DNA from 4 places in the Halomonas sp. IOP_14 genome. Region 1 is predicted to be linked to each of the others. Evidence: riboswitches for the same ligand, from Rfam matches in the RefSeq annotation. Region 1 holds a riboswitch; each other region holds the start of a gene.

The links. Region 1 has a riboswitch for thiamine pyrophosphate ahead of K7H09_RS05365 (NUDIX hydrolase). Riboswitches for the same ligand answer to the same signal wherever they lie in the genome.
Region 2: it holds a riboswitch for thiamine pyrophosphate, as region 1 does, so the genes downstream of both, K7H09_RS00360 (sodium:solute symporter family transporter) here and K7H09_RS05365 (NUDIX hydrolase) in region 1, are expected to answer to the same signal.
Region 3: it holds a riboswitch for thiamine pyrophosphate, as region 1 does, so the genes downstream of both, tenA (thiaminase II) here and K7H09_RS05365 (NUDIX hydrolase) in region 1, are expected to answer to the same signal.
Region 4: it holds a riboswitch for thiamine pyrophosphate, as region 1 does, so the genes downstream of both, thiM (hydroxyethylthiazole kinase) here and K7H09_RS05365 (NUDIX hydrolase) in region 1, are expected to answer to the same signal.

What each region holds. Positions count from the first base shown of each region.
Region 1 covers NZ_JAINWD010000004.1:177,165-181,361, reverse strand. Annotated here, with positions in the region: gene K7H09_RS05375 (class I SAM-dependent methyltransferase) at 1-444, opposite strand, end outside; gene K7H09_RS05370 (thymidylate synthase) at 488-1,459, opposite strand; gene K7H09_RS05365 (NUDIX hydrolase) at 1,523-2,086, opposite strand; TPP riboswitch at 2,144-2,247, opposite strand; gene cmoB (tRNA 5-methoxyuridine(34)/uridine 5-oxyacetic acid(34) synthase CmoB) at 2,365-3,393, opposite strand; gene cmoA (carboxy-S-adenosyl-L-methionine synthase CmoA) at 3,396-4,139, opposite strand.
Region 2 covers NZ_JAINWD010000001.1:77,782-81,978, reverse strand. Annotated here, with positions in the region: gene corA (magnesium/cobalt transporter CorA) at 1-739, opposite strand, end outside; gene K7H09_RS00360 (sodium:solute symporter family transporter) at 711-2,123, opposite strand; TPP riboswitch at 2,113-2,218, opposite strand; gene K7H09_RS00355 (peroxidase-related enzyme) at 2,343-2,924, opposite strand; gene K7H09_RS00350 (hypothetical protein) at 3,103-3,795, shown strand; gene K7H09_RS00345 (CoA-acylating methylmalonate-semialdehyde dehydrogenase) at 3,884-4,197, opposite strand, start outside.
Region 3 covers NZ_JAINWD010000040.1:39,947-44,143, reverse strand. Annotated here, with positions in the region: gene K7H09_RS19850 (class II aldolase/adducin family protein) at 1-746, opposite strand, end outside; gene K7H09_RS19845 (NAD(P)-dependent oxidoreductase) at 800-1,756, opposite strand; TPP riboswitch at 1,970-2,132, shown strand; gene tenA (thiaminase II) at 2,222-2,905, shown strand; gene thiC (phosphomethylpyrimidine synthase ThiC) at 2,937-4,197, shown strand, end outside.
Region 4 covers NZ_JAINWD010000025.1:70,636-74,832, reverse strand. Annotated here, with positions in the region: gene K7H09_RS16495 (cupin domain-containing protein) at 1-100, shown strand, start outside; gene K7H09_RS16490 (DUF6164 family protein) at 97-465, opposite strand; gene gloA (lactoylglutathione lyase) at 475-1,011, opposite strand; gene K7H09_RS16480 (hypothetical protein) at 1,256-1,600, shown strand; TPP riboswitch at 1,655-1,753, shown strand; gene thiM (hydroxyethylthiazole kinase) at 1,777-2,586, shown strand; gene thiE (thiamine phosphate synthase) at 2,576-3,208, shown strand; gene K7H09_RS16465 (LysR family transcriptional regulator) at 3,205-4,125, shown strand.

The DNA.
Region 1 (4,197 bases):
GGTTTGAGGATGAGTGTCGAGGATGTAATAGGAGCCGCCAGGTTTAAGTACGCGCATTACTTCCGTAGTGATGCGTACTAGTTCACGTCTTTCGGGAATGTTAATAAACAGAAAACAACTAATGACAGCTTCAAAACTGTTATCAGGAAATGGCAAATTTGGACCATGGATTTGCTCAAAGCGAAGACGGTTAGTGCCTGCGGATATTGCTTTTTCAATCATTGTTGAAGAGATGTCAACACCGGTGACATAGTCGAATCCGTCGTCTCTTAATCTTCTGGACACTTTGCCGCTGCCACAGCCGTAGTCCAATACACTAATTCCCTTGCCATAAGAGCAGGTTAACTCCGCGATGAGTGGTTGATAGCCAAAAGCATTCTCCACCCAATCATCATAAGCGTCAAAAAGCTCGGCGATATTTTGTTCAGTCCAATTAGTATTCATAAAAATAAATCCCCTAATATTTGCTCATGTATGAATGCTTGTACTATCCCCAGCGATTAATAAGAAACGGTTGATAGTAGGGGTTAATTATCTCTAACGCCTTTTGAGGCAGCGCATTCCCTATCTTGATTTGGCGATAGATCCAGAACAACATCAGCACATCTCGCCAATACGTCGTTAGGTTAAGATTAGCCATATCATTAAACGTCAACAAGCCGCTACGGATCTCTGACTCATATTCCAATAGTTTGCGTATGGTAGTCGGGGAGGTGCCAATTGGCATTAAAGGTACTGTGCCTGGCTGGGGTATAGTTTCATTACTATTCAAAAGTTCAAGCGCACGCTCATGTGTGCTTTCATAGACGTGAATAGAACCAACTTGATGTGTGTAGTGACCGATTTTGCAGCCTATGCGGGCAGCAATATACTCTTGCAAGAAAGTAAAAGAGAAAATATCGTTCAGCATGCCAACGTAGGCATCATTTGCACGCATATAGCTGACCATGTTCAACTTTTCTTCGCGGAGTAGCAACTGAAGACCCAAGGTACATGAAACGTCGATATTGCGTCGATAAAGATCTTCTTCCGCACTAAATATTTGAAGGACAGCGCGCTTACTGTCGGGATCGTCATTTTTAATGATATCAATCACTCGTTCGATTTGATCGAGCGTGTCTGCACCAAAGTTTTTAAGACGAGCTCCGTAACCAGTACCAGGTAAGCTTATACCATCTGGGCTGTAGCGTTGCATTGAAGGGGCGTACCAGGAAATAAATGCTAAGTCGTTTTTACCTGATAAATACCATAACGCTTCTGCATAATTAAAAACAATATTTTGTTTGCGTATTTTGCTTAGACAAAAACGATCAGGAGGATTGTCGAGTCGGATATTGAAGCCAATGAGTTCTCGCTCTTTATTTCCTCTAGGTGAGTTAACATATTCATATTCAAAGCAGATTTTATGCAGTGTATCTCTGTAGAGGCTGGTGAAATTCGTATAATGTTTGTGCATCATTATATTCATCTCTTTCGGTGGACAAAGAGGCGTATTTTGCTGATACGAATGATGGCGAGTAGTTTAAAAAGCTGAATTGGAGCTGTGAATCGCGTTTGATTTTTCTTTGACGATCAAACTGTGCAAATTAAAGGCTTTCACGACAGTATCTGCGACGTGATCAGCTAAGGCTTCATTGAAGTTGAGTTTTCCGTTTATAACTTTCGCCCAGCGGCAGTCCGCAGCATCATCACCAGGCCGTAGCTCGCCATCAACGTAGTGACATAAAAGGGCAACCAAGGCGAAGTGGTGGTGACTTCCCTCTGGGTCATATCCGATTACTTCTACTACATCAATTAACGGTCCTACCAATGCTGTGATACCGGTTTCCTCCATTAATTCGCGCTTTGCTGCACAATGTAGGCTTTCTCCCGGTTCCACTGATCCTCCGGGGAAGCCCCAAGTGCCCCGTTGAGGTTCTTTACTGCGTTGGACGAGGAGAACTTCATTATTACGCAGAGTTACGGCGATTGCTGCCAAGCGTGGCTTGGCAAGTACGGAGTTCAGGCGGTTTTTATCAGACGTGTTAAAAGGGGAGGTACTACTGAGCGTAGATGCGTTAGCGGGCGTTGAGTTACCTTGCGACACGATACACTCCTGCATTGAGATTCGGATAATACAGGCGTAGGTGTCAAAACAGATTCATATATGGTTTATGTCCGTTCCTACGCCGGTATCAGCCGGATCAGGTTCAAAGGGTTTGGATAACTCCATCTCAGCCTGAATAACAGGCACCCCTCGGAAAAGTTACTGTTACTATGAGTTTTAGTATAAGTCAATATTTGGGGGGCAATTCAATGCGGCGGCTTGGCGGACGCCGGGGCGGTTTTGACACCTTCTTCGCACACTTGGCTAACGGCTAACGGCTAACGGCTAACGGCTAATTGGCCCGGCTTATTCGCCAAAATCACCGCCCGCCGCGGTGCAGGGTAGCCTTCAATGGTGCGGGTGCGGTCGTTGGGGTCGAGAAAATCAGCCAACGATTGGTAGGTCATCCACTCCGTCGAGCGCTGCTCGTCTAACGTGGTAACGGCTTCATCGACCACGCGCACGTTGGTAAAGCCGCAGCGCTCCAGCCAGTGGCAGAGTGCTTGAGAAGAGGGCAGGAAGTAGACGTTGGGCATGGCGGCGTAACGTTCGCCGGGCACAAATACGGTCTGCTCGTCGCCTTCGACTACCAGGGTTTCTAGCACCAGCTCGCCGCCCGGAACTAACGCGGCTTTTAGCTGCTGAAGATGTTCCAACGGGGCAGGGCGATGGTAGAGCACGCCCATGGAAAATACCGTATCGAAAAAGCCCAGATTCTCAGGCACATCTTCAATGCCCACGGGTAAAAACTGCGTTTTGCCGCCATCCGCATCACCCACAAAGTGGCGTACTGCCTGAAACTGCCAGTAGAAACGTGGCGAAGGGTCGATGATTAGCACAAAAGCAGCACCTGCCCCGGCCATCCGCCAAGCGTGGTAACCGCTGCCGCCACCCACATCGAGCACTTTGCGATATTTTAGCGGTGCCAGGTGTGGCGCCACTCTTTGCCACTTCCAGTCAGAGCGCCACTCGGTGTCGATATAAATGCCGCCTAGCTGAAAAGGGCCTTTACGCCATGGGGCAAGCTTTCTAAGCAGGTTAAAGCATTGGCGCTGCTGGCTATCGCTAAGATCGAGATCAACGCTGACGGTGTCGCTGTTTAAATCCACGCGCCGCTCGGCGGGCAGCACCGGAAGCTTGGCCACGGCTTTTTCCCAGGCGGATAAATCGCCGTGGCGGTTACGGTCAAGCCCGTGAGCTAACTGCTCGGGAAGCTTCGCTAACCAGGGCGTTAGTGAGGCATCAAGCGTAGCTTGATCTAAAAACGCCTGATAAATTGCGCGATGATCGTCGGGTAGTGGCGCCACCTTTAACCCTCCTTAAACGCAATCAGCGAGGCAAAGTTAAGGTACTGGAACCAGGTCATCGAACGTGGAAAACCTGCTTGTTTCAAACGACCATGAAGTGCATCGAGGGTATCCGGCACCAGTACGTTCTCAAGAGCGGTGCGCTTCTGGCTGATTTCCAGATCACTGTAGCCATTGGCGCGCTTGAAATCGTGGTAGCGTTCTACCCGCCAGGCGTTGTCGCGCTCGTCGGCGTCGACGGTTTTCTCCGAGAGAATCAGCACGCCGCCGGGTTCCAGCGCTGCATAAAGCCGCGCCAGTAGTGCATCGCGGTCGGCGGCGGGTAGAAACTGTAGGGTAAAATTGAGAATGATCATGCCCGAAGATGCATACTCGAGGGTACGAATGTCGGCTTCTTCGACCTGCATAGCGTACGCTGGGCACTCGTCAGCAAAGGTTTGCCGAGCCTGGGCGACCATGGCGGGCGATAGGTCAACGCCCGTATAGCGAAAGGCGTCAGGCGCCAGCGCCCCTGCCAGCGCAAGGCCGGAAGCGCCCAGCGAACAGCCTAGATCATAGACATGGGCGCCATGGCGCAGGTGGCGCTGGGCAATTAAGCTCAACATGCCAAGAATTTGCCCGTAGCCGGGTACCGATCGGCGGATCATGTCAGGAAAGCAGGCGACCACCTTTTCGTCGAAAGAGAACCGCGCGACTCGGTCAAGGGGTGTCGAAAAGATAGCGTCACGGTAAGATGCATCACTCATGGGCAAGCCGGGATCATGGAAAAGGCGTGCTAGTTTACGCGCCCTTAATTGACTAGAA
Region 2 (4,197 bases), on a different contig from region 1:
TTAGGTCACCGCAAATGTCGTAGTACATTTGGGTCAATGTGTAGAGGCGTTCGAAGCGATCCGCTACATCGTTGATGGCGTGCAGGGTTTCGCTCTCTTCCCGCGGTAAATGCTCATAGTCATAAGCGGTGAGTTCTTGGGTAATCCCCTGGTGGTAGCTAAAGATGCGGCGCATTTTAACCAGCCGGGAACGGTAAGTGATGATCTTGCGCATTAGCACATCATTACCATTTTCCAGCAGCTCGTCTTCCAGATCGCTTAACGCCGTTTCGAACTCAAGCAGGCTATCGATATAAAAGCCCGCAGAAATATACATCACCCGCAGCGCGACATGTTCCGGCGAATGGGCCAGCAAGGCTTTACCGTGCTCGTTGAATAGCCGTTCTATGGAGAGCGCTTGGCCGGGATGGAGGGTGACCAGAAATCGCTCCCCCACAAAGAAACAGACCTGTTGAGGCAGATAGTTTAGTTCGGCATCAAAGGAGGAGATGCCACGATAAATAATCAAGGTGTGATTATCAAACTCTTCAATTTTTGGCGGATGGCGCTCTTTGTGGGCATCTTGAATCGCCATGGGGTGAAACTCAAACGCCTCTAAAATCGCCCGCTCGCTTTGTTGGGACTCGCCCTGCATATCGATCCAGATATGGCTGCCAGGCGTCGCCTGCCAGACAGCCAACAGGCTTTCATCCCCCTCGTGGGTCTCACCTTCAGGGGTAGTCAGAAGAGTTCGAATCATGGATGTCCTTGCGAATAGCTAGCGTTAAGTAGGCTAACAGCACACTCACCAGCGTTGAGGCGATTAACGCCCCGACGAATGGCCCCAAGGTAGGGACACTGCCCGGAAAACTGGCGGCCACCATCCCGGCGACCAAGCTTCCTTGGCTTAACCACCCTGGGAGAATGGCACCCAGCAGCCCCGCGATGCCACCTACAATGGCGGCCAGTGGCGTCATTCGTTGCCACAGGCCCAACAGCACAGGTACCACAATGGCAGCACACAGCAGGTCGGCAATCAAAAACAGACGCAGTACTGACAACCCCTGCAAGGCAATTAATACCACCGGTACCATTACTACCACTGTCACCCAGCGGGCAGCCACCAGTGATACGCCCTGCTGCTCGCTGCGCGCGACCACCAACGAGGCAATACCATTTTGCAGCGTATCAACGCTGGAGGCCACCAAGGTCACCGCTAATACCAAGGCGGGTAGCGTCAGCCAAACAGGAGCATCACTTAACAGGGCAAAAAATGGCATCGGCGGCTCGCCTAATGGCACACCACTCATCGCGGCCAATACACCCAGACCACCAATCACCATGACGACGACTACCGTCATTGCGCCACCTAACCATGCCCCGCGCCCCAGGCTTTGATCGTCTTGAGCGGCCCACACGCGCTGCCAATAGCCTTGATGGAAGAGATTGGCCGCGGTAACCGCGATCACTAGCGTTAACGCTACGCTGAGCGCACTGGTGATGGGAATGGCAGGAAGCGCAGCCTCGTTGGGAATAGTGGGAAGCCGCCATAGGGCCATGCCACCGACCACACACAGCAGTACCAGTAACAACCACGCCTGCCAACGGTCAGTGGCAAGGCTGGCCCGTAGACCACCTGCCGCAGTATAGATGAGCGTGGTAAGCGCCACGCCAATAATCACCAGTGCGGGGGGCACATCGGAAAGCAGCGCGGTAATGGCGCCAATAGCGGTTAGCTCGGCAGCTAAAAAGCACGCCATATAGGCGATTGATACCAGCGTTACCCAGCGCCTTACACCAGGGCCATAGCACGCTTCGGCAAACTCGGCGATGCTGCGCCCCTCGGGCAGCGCCCGGCGAATCTTCGGCCCATACAGCCCCAAGACGATAAACGGCAGCGCAGAGCCTAATGCATAGCCTGCCAGGGCCAGCGGGCCAACAAAGGCGCCGATTTCAGGAGGAGCAAAGAGAATCCATGCGCCCATGCCGGAGGCAAGGAAGGAGAGCCCCAGGGTAGATGCCGTTTGCGAGTTACGGGCGGTGACATAGTCATCAAGTGGGCCATTCACCCAGCGAGCCCGGAGGCCTAAGTAAGCAAAGCAGCACAGCGCCGCACCAAGCACGGCTAACGTTAGGTAAAGCATGTCGCACTTCCTCCGCCGGTACGAACCGGATCAGGTTCCAGGGTCTGCGTAGCCGCATCTCAGCCCTTTTATGCAGGGCTCCCCTGGCGACAGTGAATGTAGGTGTTTTGCTAAGCGCTTTTTCTAAGTACGTTTTTGGGTACTTTTCGAAGCGCTGTCTCAAGAACTATTCTCAATCAAAATCATAGCTTAGTAAAGTTAAGGTGCGCTGGTCGCCTCTTAGCGAGGCACTCGCCCCATCAGGTAGAACTCCTCATTGGGTGGCGTACCTGCCAGGGTAACCAACCGATTCGACAAGCCAAAAAACGCCGCGATCGCGCCTATATCCCAGCAATCCTCTTGGCTAAAGCCTACTTCCAGCAGGCGGGCAAGCCATTCATCAGTCATTTCACCCACATCGATGGCACAGTGCATGGCGAAATCGAGCATCACCCGGTGGCGCTCGCTAATCGGCGCCACCCGATGGTTGATCGCCACTTGGTCAGCGAGTAGCGGGTCTTTACTGTAAATGCGCACCAGTGCCCCGTGAGCAACCACACAATATAGGCAGCGATTACGTGCGCTGGTAGCCACTACAATCATCTCTTTTTCGGCTTTGGTGAGGGTATCTGATTCGCGCTCCATCAACGCATCGTGATAGGCAAAAAAAGCACGAAATTCAGCAGGGCGATGGGCCAACATCAGAAAGACATTGGGCACAAAACCCGCTTTACCCTGAACGGTCAAAATGGTACTGCGAATATCGTCAGGCAGGTCATCCAATGTTTCAGGCACGTTAAAACGACTTAATGATGAAGACATGCTCACCTCTTTCTTGTTAAGTTTAGCCATCTCATAAAAACGGCTTAGCGGTTGTGTAACAAAAAGCTGAATTAAGAGGCTTTTATTCAGCCGCCCTACTCGCCATACTGAAGATTCGTTCTGTGACAAAAAAACATGCGCTACTCTTAATAAACAGTTCGTTCAAAGGGACACTGTCATGAGCCATAACGAAGCCAAGGAACATACCCCCGGTCGTCTAAACGAGCTGTTTACTGACCCTTACCGAGCATTTGAAAATGATACCGATGAGCGTCAGCTGCACATTCGTATAATGCTACATATGCTGCTTGCCCGCCCAATGACACGGGGTCAAATGACACTTCGCGTCATTCATGGCTGGGAAAATGGCGGCTGTGAGCCCGAAGACCTCCAGCATGTCGACTATACTCTTGATGGCGTTCCTGACTTTAAGCGCGCTGTACAAGATTTTGAACACGCTTCTAAGCACAACACGCCGTTACCTGCCGACAACAGCGCCATTCTTGCCGCCCCGCTTGCCAATGCAATTGCAGACGCCGAAGCCGAAGGGCAAGACCTTACCAACGATATTCGCGAGACCCCTGCGCGCTGGCCAGCCTTTGAGGGTGGTTTGGCACTATATACGCTGTTTAAAATGTACCATCGGCTGATTTATGGCGAAGATGACACCTACCGCTGCACGCAGTGTGTAACTCCGCTGGGAATGCGCGAAATACATGAGTTTCACCTTGAAGAGGGTGAGTTTGCTCTGCTCGTCCCCCCCGCTGAACACTTTATGGGTAAGGAGTCGCTGTTAGTATTGCATGAAAGCCAGCTCGGCCCCATTGAACAGCTGCTTGAAGAGAGCCTTCCGCTGTTTGACAACTTTTAAGCCAGCCACCTGGCTTGATCTGCCAAGCGGTTAACCGACCTCGTTAGCAACTGGCCCCGCTTAAGCGGAGCCAGTTAGCGCCACTTTTTTAACCCAGTGAAATCGTGCTATTGATACCACTGGAAACATTCTCGGGTTCAAACCAACGTGCCGTTACGGTTTTTGTTTGTGTCCAGAATGCAATCGCCTGCTTACCATTGGGCCCTAAATCGCCCAGCTTTGAAGCCCTTGACCCGGTGAAACTAAAGTAAGCGACCGGTACGGGGATTGGCACGTTAATACCAATTTGTCCAACATCGATATCGGTTTCAAACCGGCGCGCTACCCAGCCTGAGTTAGTAAAGATGGAGGTACCGTTGCCGTTGGGATTGGCATTGATAAAGGCAATCGCCTCATCCAGGG
Region 3 (4,197 bases), on a different contig from region 1:
AGCGCCTCAAGCGTGCGCAGGTGCGCGGCCCATTCGAGTTCAAGATCGCCGTCTTCATGAATAGTCTGGTCGTATTGGCGCGCCACGTGGCGCGCCACCTCTTCTGGCACCAGCCGTAAGGGCTGGCCAGTAGACTGCGCCGCCACCTGTAGCTCACAGGCACGCTCAAGATAAAACATATTGTTGAACATCTCTGCAGCCGACGCACCGGTCGTCAGCAGGCCATGGTTACGCAACACCAATGCGGGGTTGTCGCCAAGGCTTGCCACTATTCGCTCACGCTCAGCCAGGTTCAGGGCAATGCCTTCATAATCGTGGTAAGACACCCGTTCGTGAAACTGCAGCGCAATCTGGTTAAGCCGTGTTTCAAGGCCCGACTCCAGCGACGACACCGCCACGCCAGCGCGCGTGTGAGTATGCATCACCCAGGCCGCATGGTGGCTAGCAGTATGAATCGCGGAATGGATGGTGAAACCAGCCGGATTCACTTGTTCTGGGCTGTTATCAATCTTATGGCCATCAACGTCAATCTTCACCAGCGAAGAAGCCGTAATCTCCTCCCAACGCCAACCGTAAGGGTTGATCAGGAAACGTCCCTTCTCACCAGGCACCCGCGCGGTAATATGGGTGTAGATCAGATCCGTCATGCGATAGTGGGCGGCCAGACGATAGCAGGCTGCCAGCGCGATGCGGGTTTCTTGTTCGGCGTTGCTCGTCGTGGTGCGTTGAGACTTATTGAGACTCATCAGGTGTTCCTTTGCAGCAAAGTGATTGTCATGCAACGTGGTTAGCGTTTACGTCAGTAACCGCGCGCCCGATCAACGCCCATGGCAAGCGGCTGCCCATCGCGAAGGGCGCGGGCGGTGTCGACAACCTGCCCTGCGACCACCTCTGGCAACGAATCACTAGCAATGTGTGGCGTGATGCGTAGGCACTCATGCTGCCAGAAGGGATGATCCGCAGGCAGCGGCTCTGCACGGAACACATCCAGGCTCGCCCCACCCAAATGGCCGTGTTCGAGCGCTAGGAGAAGATCGTCCTCGACCAAGTGCTCACCCCGACCGATCTGCACCAACCAAGCGTCTTTGGCGAGCTTCGCGAACAGCGCCTTGTTAAGCACGTTTTCAGTGGTAGCCGTCAGTGGCAGCACATTGATCAGATAATCGGCGCCATCCGCTGCCGCCATGACAGCCCCGTCACCTGTCAGATAGGTCACGCCTTCAACCGGGGCTTGTGGCTCGCTGCGGCAGGCTACGTGTACAGAAAAGCCAAGCGCGGCCACCGCTTTCACCACGGCGCGCCCCATGGTGCCGTGTCCCAGCACCGCCACCTTTCTTGATGCTGGCGCGCGCATCGTCAATGGCGCCCAATGCGCCTTGGCAGCATTTTGCTCCAGGGTGGTGAACTCACGCTCACGATGGAGCACCTCATGCGCGGCAAAACCCGCCATCAAGTCGGCCTGATGTGGATCCCGCACCCGGGCGATATGTACTTCATCGCTCAGGCCAGGATGCGCCAGCAGGGCATCAACACCGGCACCGATAGACATCGCCAGCTCAAGATTAGGATAGCTCTCGAAAGCCTCGTCATTGGGCAACCAGCAGATCGCAAAACGCACATCTTCGGGGTTATCGATCTCATGGGGATGGCGCAGGACGACATCACTCGCTTCATCGCGCAAGGCGTTACCATAAATGGCATCAAAGTCGAGCGAATCACTGAGATAGACGCCTAAAATCGAGTTCGTGTTGGTCATGCAACTTCCTACGGTTCACATTCGAAATAGCAGTGGCTGTAAAACAGCCACTTGTTACTCAACTGTATAATAATTCACGTACCGATGCCATGAAACGCCATTACAGCACCTAAACTCTCATCGCTGTAATGATGCTAATAAATTGTTTCCCGATAACTTTCCATGTCATACACCCTTGCATCTCCCCCACCCGCCTCCTACACTCCACCAACGAACAGCTTGACGGGGTGCCGGTGAAATCCGGCTGAGATGGCGCAGGGCGTAGCAATTAATGCTGCCGAGCGCTGATCCCGCAGAACCTGATCCGGCTAATGCGCTGCTACTTACACAAGTTCGCAGCGAGGGTACCGGCGTAGGGATCAAGCGATGGCCACGGCTGCTCTCTCACGATCGCACGCTGCCCTTCTGCGCCACTCCCTCGATCTTTTTCGCCCCCCCCTCCGGATCATTACCACCGGAGGCATCATGGGCTACCGCTTTACTGATCTCACCACCGCCTGCCAAGACGATTGGCGCGCCTATATTGAGCACGATTTTGTGCGCCAATTGGGCACCGCCACGTTGTCTGAGGCGTCGTTTCGCCACTATTTAAAGCAGGATTACCTGTTTTTGATTCACTTCGCCCGTGCCTACGCGCTGGCTGCTTATAAAAGCCCCACACTCGCCGATCTGCGCCAGGCCCACGAAGGCTTGAAAGCCATTGTGGATGTGGAGTTGGGCCTGCACGTGGGCTTTTGTCAGGAGTGGGGGATTTCCGAGCAAGAACTGGTGGAGCTTCCCGAAGCCAGGGCCACCCTGGCTTACACCCGCTATGTATTGGATACCGGCAACCGCGGCGACCTGCTGGATTTGCACGTGGCGCTAGCCCCCTGCCTGGTGGGCTACGGCGAAATCGCCAACTGGCTAAACGCCCAGCCTTCCACCCTGCGCGGCGCGCAAAACCCTTACGACGCCTGGATAGCCATGTACGAAGGCGAGGAGTTTCAGGCCGCCATGCAGGCGGAGCTTGAATGGCTGAATATCCGCCTTGCCGACATTACCTCCGCCCGCTTTGCCGAACTGAGCAAGATCTTCCGCGACGCCACCCGCCTGGAAATCGACTTCTGGCAGATGGGCCTAGAGCTGATAGACCAAGACCTCACCCACTAATTCAGCAAAACAACACAAGGAAACGACAGTAATGACTAAGACCGTAACAAGCAAAACCAGCCACTTTTTAGCCGAAACCGCCCAGGTCGATGCCGCCGCCATTGCGCCGCTGCCCGGCTCACGTAAGGTATATATCGAAGGTTCGCGCCCGGATATCCGTGTGCCGTTCCGGGAAATTTCACTGTCGCCGACCAAAACCACCGGCATTGATGAAGAGAACCCGCCACTGCTGGTGTACGACACTTCAGGCCCCTATAGCGATCCGGATGCTAACAATGACCTGCGCCGCGGTCTGCCGGAACTACGCCGAGCCTGGATTGAAGAGCGTGACGATACCGAATTTCTATCAGGCCCCACGTCTGATTACGGCAACCGCCGCGCCAACGACCCGACGCTTGCCCAGCTGCGCTTTGATCTAACCCGCACACCACGCCGAGCAAAACCGGGCAAGAACGTGACCCAGCTGCACTACGCCCGCCAGGGCATTATCACCCCGGAAATGGAGTTTATCGCCTTGCGCGAAAACCAGCGCCGTCAAGCGCTAGGTACCGCTGAAGTAGAGCGCATTCTGGGCCATCAGCACAAAGGCCAGAGCTTTGGCGCCAGCCTGCCGGAAGAAATCACCCCTGAGTTTGTGCGTGATGAAGTCGCCAGAGGGCGGGCGATTATTCCCAATAACATCAACCACCCAGAAAGCGAGCCGATGATTATTGGCCGTAATTTCCTGGTCAAAATTAACGGTAATCTGGGTAACTCAGCGGTGACTTCTTCTATCGAAGAAGAGGTAGATAAGATGACCTGGGGCATCCGCTGGGGCGCGGACACCATTATGGATCTCTCCACTGGGCAGAACATCCACGAAACCCGCGAGTGGATTTTGCGCAACTCGCCGGTGCCGATTGGCACAGTGCCTATCTATCAGGCGCTGGAAAAGGTCAAAGGCGTGGCCGAAGACCTCACCTGGGAAGTCTTCCGCGATACGCTGATCGAGCAGGCCGAACAGGGCGTGGACTACTTCACCATTCACGCGGGCGTACTGCTGCGCTATGTGCCGCTCACCGCCAAGCGGGTCACCGGCATTGTCAGCCGCGGCGGCTCGATCATGGCCAAATGGTGTTTGTACCATCACCAGGAGAGCTTCTTGTACACCCACTTCGAGGAGATCTGCGAGATCTGCAAGCAGTACGATGTGGCGTTCTCCCTCGGTGATGGCCTGCGTCCTGGCTCAGTGGCCGATGCCAATGACGAAGCACAGATGGCGGAGCTAAAAACCTTGGGCGAGCTGACCCATA
Region 4 (4,197 bases), on a different contig from region 1:
CACCTGGTGCCGCTACCCCAGCGGTTCTGCTCCGGCACTTACCGCCGGTGATGATGGCGTCATGATGTACCTCAAACGCGGCCATCTGCCAGCCGCTTAGCTTCGCGACATACCCAGGAACGGCAGCAGCGTAAGGGCGGCAATAAGCCCCACTGCTAGCAGTACTAACACGACCTGCACCGGGTGAGCGGCCAAACGACGCCACAGCGTCTCCGCGTCACCCCGCTCAACCGCCGCCTGGTGCTCGCGTTGGGCGCGCTCAAGGCGCTCCGCCTGGTAGGCCTCTAACGCCGCGATGGCAGCGTCGTGCTGATGTGGATTGCGCAGCCAAATCGCGTCAACGCCCAGGCGGAAAAAGCCCGCCTGGGTTTCATAGGTATCAAAGCCATGGGCAGCGAGCAGGTCACGCACCTCCATGGCCTCTTCGTCGGTCACATGGCGCAGCCGGAACAGTAGTTCAGCCATTGGCGTGCCTCAAGAGTCGCTCTTCCCCACCATCAGGTCTGCCTGAATCACTTCGATCCAGTAGCCGTCCGGGTCTTTAACGAAGATAACATCTTTCATCTTGCCCTGATCGGAGCGTTTGACGAAGGTGACGTCATGCTCGTCGAACCACGCCTGGGCCGCTGCCAAATCCGGTACGTTGAAGCAGATATGCCCAAAGCCCTGGGGTTCGGCATTGCCATCGTGATAGGCGAAATCTTCCTGGTCTTCAGTCCCCCAGTTGTGGGTCAGCTCCAGCAGCCCTTTCTGGCTAAACGTCCAGGCGGTACGCGCTTGCGCATCGTCCGGAACGCTGTCGCTGGGTTCCAGGTTGGCCAGGAAGTAGAGCGAGAACTGCATCTCTTCGAAATCCAGCCGCCGCATCACCTGCATACCAAACACTTTTGAGTAGAACGCCAATGCCTGCTCAGGGTCTTTCACCCGCAGCATGGTGTGGTTTAAACGAAACCCTTGAGTTTGGGGCGGCGTAGCCACGACGCCAGGATGCTGCTCGCCTTGAAAACTCATTTTGCTCTCCTATCGCTGATGTTGATCATTGAATCCATTGAGCTTCACGTACCGCTTACCATGGGGGCTTTATGGCCATAATAACAGCCCTTACAAGCACGTAGGCAGTGTCGTATCGAGGTGCCGATAAGCGCACTGGCAATACTAAACAAAAACCCTACACTTATTCTTCATAAGCTTTACAAAAAGCAGTTCCCGCAACATGAGTGATGCCCCACCTTTGAGGCGTCCACAGGAGTTTTCCATGAGTGCGATCGATATGACGCTGGGTGACCACCTGACGCTAAAACAGCTTTCCAATGCGCTTCACAACGGTTTTTCGCCGATTGTTGAAGTCGAGTCGATGGATGGAATCTACAAAGTGCGTTTTCACCATGCTAACGGCGTGTCTGAGCTGAGCGATAACAAGGGCCACGTCAGTACTTTTCTGGGCACGGGCGAAATCCGCGATACCCTGGGCCAACTGGGCTTGACCCACGGCGTGCTAACCTTCGCCGACCAGTGTGGTGACGAGATGATTGGGGTCGAGGGTAAAGCGATGACACCTGATGAAATGCTTACCTACGGTACGCGTATTTCGTTTCGTTAGATTGCTATCGTCCGCATCCGGGGCTTTACAGGGCTACTTCAGGCAAGGATAGTAATCCCTCGACAGGGGCGCCCTCCGTTACGGTTGGGCTGAGAAGCACCCTTTGAACCTGAACCGGATAACACCGGCGTAGGGAGTCGTGGTAACGCTTACCACCTCCCTGCCGGGAGGATGCTATGACCCTACGCCCGCTTGGCGATTACCTTGAGACGCTGCGCTCAGTGACACCGCTGGTTCACTGCATGACCAACTATGTGGCCATGAACAGCACTGCCAACCTGCTGTTAGCCACCGGCGCGTCGCCCGCCATGCTGCATGCGCCTGAAGAAGTGGCTGAATTCACGGCTATCTCCGCGGGGCTGTCGATTAATATCGGTACGATCTCTGCCCACTGGGCTGACGCTATGCTCACCGCCACAGCGACTGCCGATCAGCATGCCATTCCCTGGGTATTAGATCCCGTCGCCGTTGGCGCCACGCGCTATCGCCAAACGCTGTGCGCGAAGCTGCTGGCCGCTAAACCCAGCGTGGTTCGTGGCAATGCGTCTGAAATTCTTGCCCTTAACGGTTTAGCTAGCCAAGGCCGCGGCGTGGACGCCACAGCCGCCACCGACCAAGCCGTGGACGCTGCAATAGCATTAGCGCAAAAACACGGCTGTATTGTCGCGATGACCGGTGAAAGCGACTGGGTGACGGACGGCACACAGCACTACCGCATTAACGGTGGCCATCCTTTGATGCCCCGCGTAACAACGCTTGGCTGTGGGCTGAGCGCGCTAGTGGCGGGATTTGTGGCTGCCAACCGCGACGCCCCACTGGGTGCAACGGTAGCCGCACTGGCCTGCTTTGCGGTCACAGGAGAGCGTGCGGGCAGCCACGCCAACGGGCCTGGTAGCTTTCAAGTGGCACTGCTGGATGCGCTGTATCAACTCACCCCTGACGACCTCACTACTTATGCCCAACTGGAGGCAATCCATGCCGCTTGATCTATCGCTCTACTTGGTCACCGATGCCACGCTCTGCCAAGAGCATGGTTTGGAACAAACGGTTGAGGCAGCGGTAAAAGGCGGTGTCACCATCGTGCAGTTGCGTGACAAGCATGCCAGCGACGAACAGATGATTGCCCAAGCCAAACGGTTAAAAGCGCTTCTGGCGGGCACCGGTGTCCCGCTGATCATTAACGACCGTTTGCAGGTGGCACTAGAAAGCCAGGCAGATGGCCTGCATGTCGGTCAGAGCGACGCAGCCGTTCAGCAAGCGCGCCGGGTGCTAGGTGAGCAAGCGATTATCGGCCTGTCGATCAATACTATCGCCCAACTGCAAGTCTCTCCGTTTGAGCTACTCGATTATGTCGGGATTGGCCCGGTGTTTGCCACCGAGAGCAAACAAGATCACGCCCAGCCCATCGGCTTTGGTGGCTTGGCTGCGCTGGTCAAGGCGTGCCCACTGCCCAGCGTGGCCATCGGCGGGCTGAAAGCCAGCCATGCGATTAGCGTACAGCGCGCGGGAGCGAACGGTTTAGCGGTGATATCAGCCATTTGTGGCCAGCCCGACCCTTACCAGGCAGCGCGCGCTTTTCAGATTTTCCAAGCCGATTCGGCGTCATGAATCAGTTAGAGCATATCGTCGCTTTTGTGCGGGTAGCCGAGTTGGGTAGCTATACCCGCGCTGCTGAAGCGCTGGATATTTCCCGCACTCGCGTATCCCGCCAGGTCATGGCACTGGAAGAGACATTGGGCGCGCGACTGATACAACGCACCACGCGACGACTACATCTCACTGAGGCCGGAGAACGCTATCTAGTCCGCGCCCAAGGGATACTGCAAGCGCTCGATGAGGCCGCCGCCGAGGTGGGCCAAGGTACCAGCGATGTGCGTGGGCGGCTGCGCGTTAATGGGCCGATGAGTTTTGGCACCCGCTACCTAGCGCCACTCGTCGCGCAATTTATGCACACTCACCCGGCGCTGGAAGTGCGCCTGGATTTGAACGACCGCCGTGTCGACCTGCTGGAAGAGGGTTACGACGTAGCGATCCGTATCGGCAGCCTGCCCGACTCCAGCCTGGTGGCGCGCCGACTGACGCGGTGCCGCCTACTGTTTTGCGCCTCGCCTGAATATCTTGCCAACCACGGTGAACCCGACAGCGTTCAAGCCCTTGCCAAGCACCACTGCCTACGCTACCGCAGCGGCCAACAGAGCGCTGACTGGAAGATTGCCACGCAGTCATTGACGGTCAATGGCCCACTGGAAAGCAATAACGGCGATGTACTCACCCACGCCACGGAAGCTGGCCTGGGCATCGCTCAGCAGCCCAGCTTTCTGGTCACAGAGAGTATCGCCAGCGGGCATTTAGTGCCCATCTTAACTAATGAGCCAGCGGTACGGCTCGATGTTCACGCGCTCTACCCCGCCCGGCGCTACCTGCCCGCCAAGGTGGAGCGCTTCATCGACCTGCTCACCGAGGCATGGGGTGATCCGCCGATTTGGGAGCAAAACATTGGATTATCGCCAATAACGCAACAGTGATGTGCAAAATACGCTGATTATCTCGATCTGATCCGGCTGTAAAGTAGCGTCATCAACCACTCGATGGAAGCT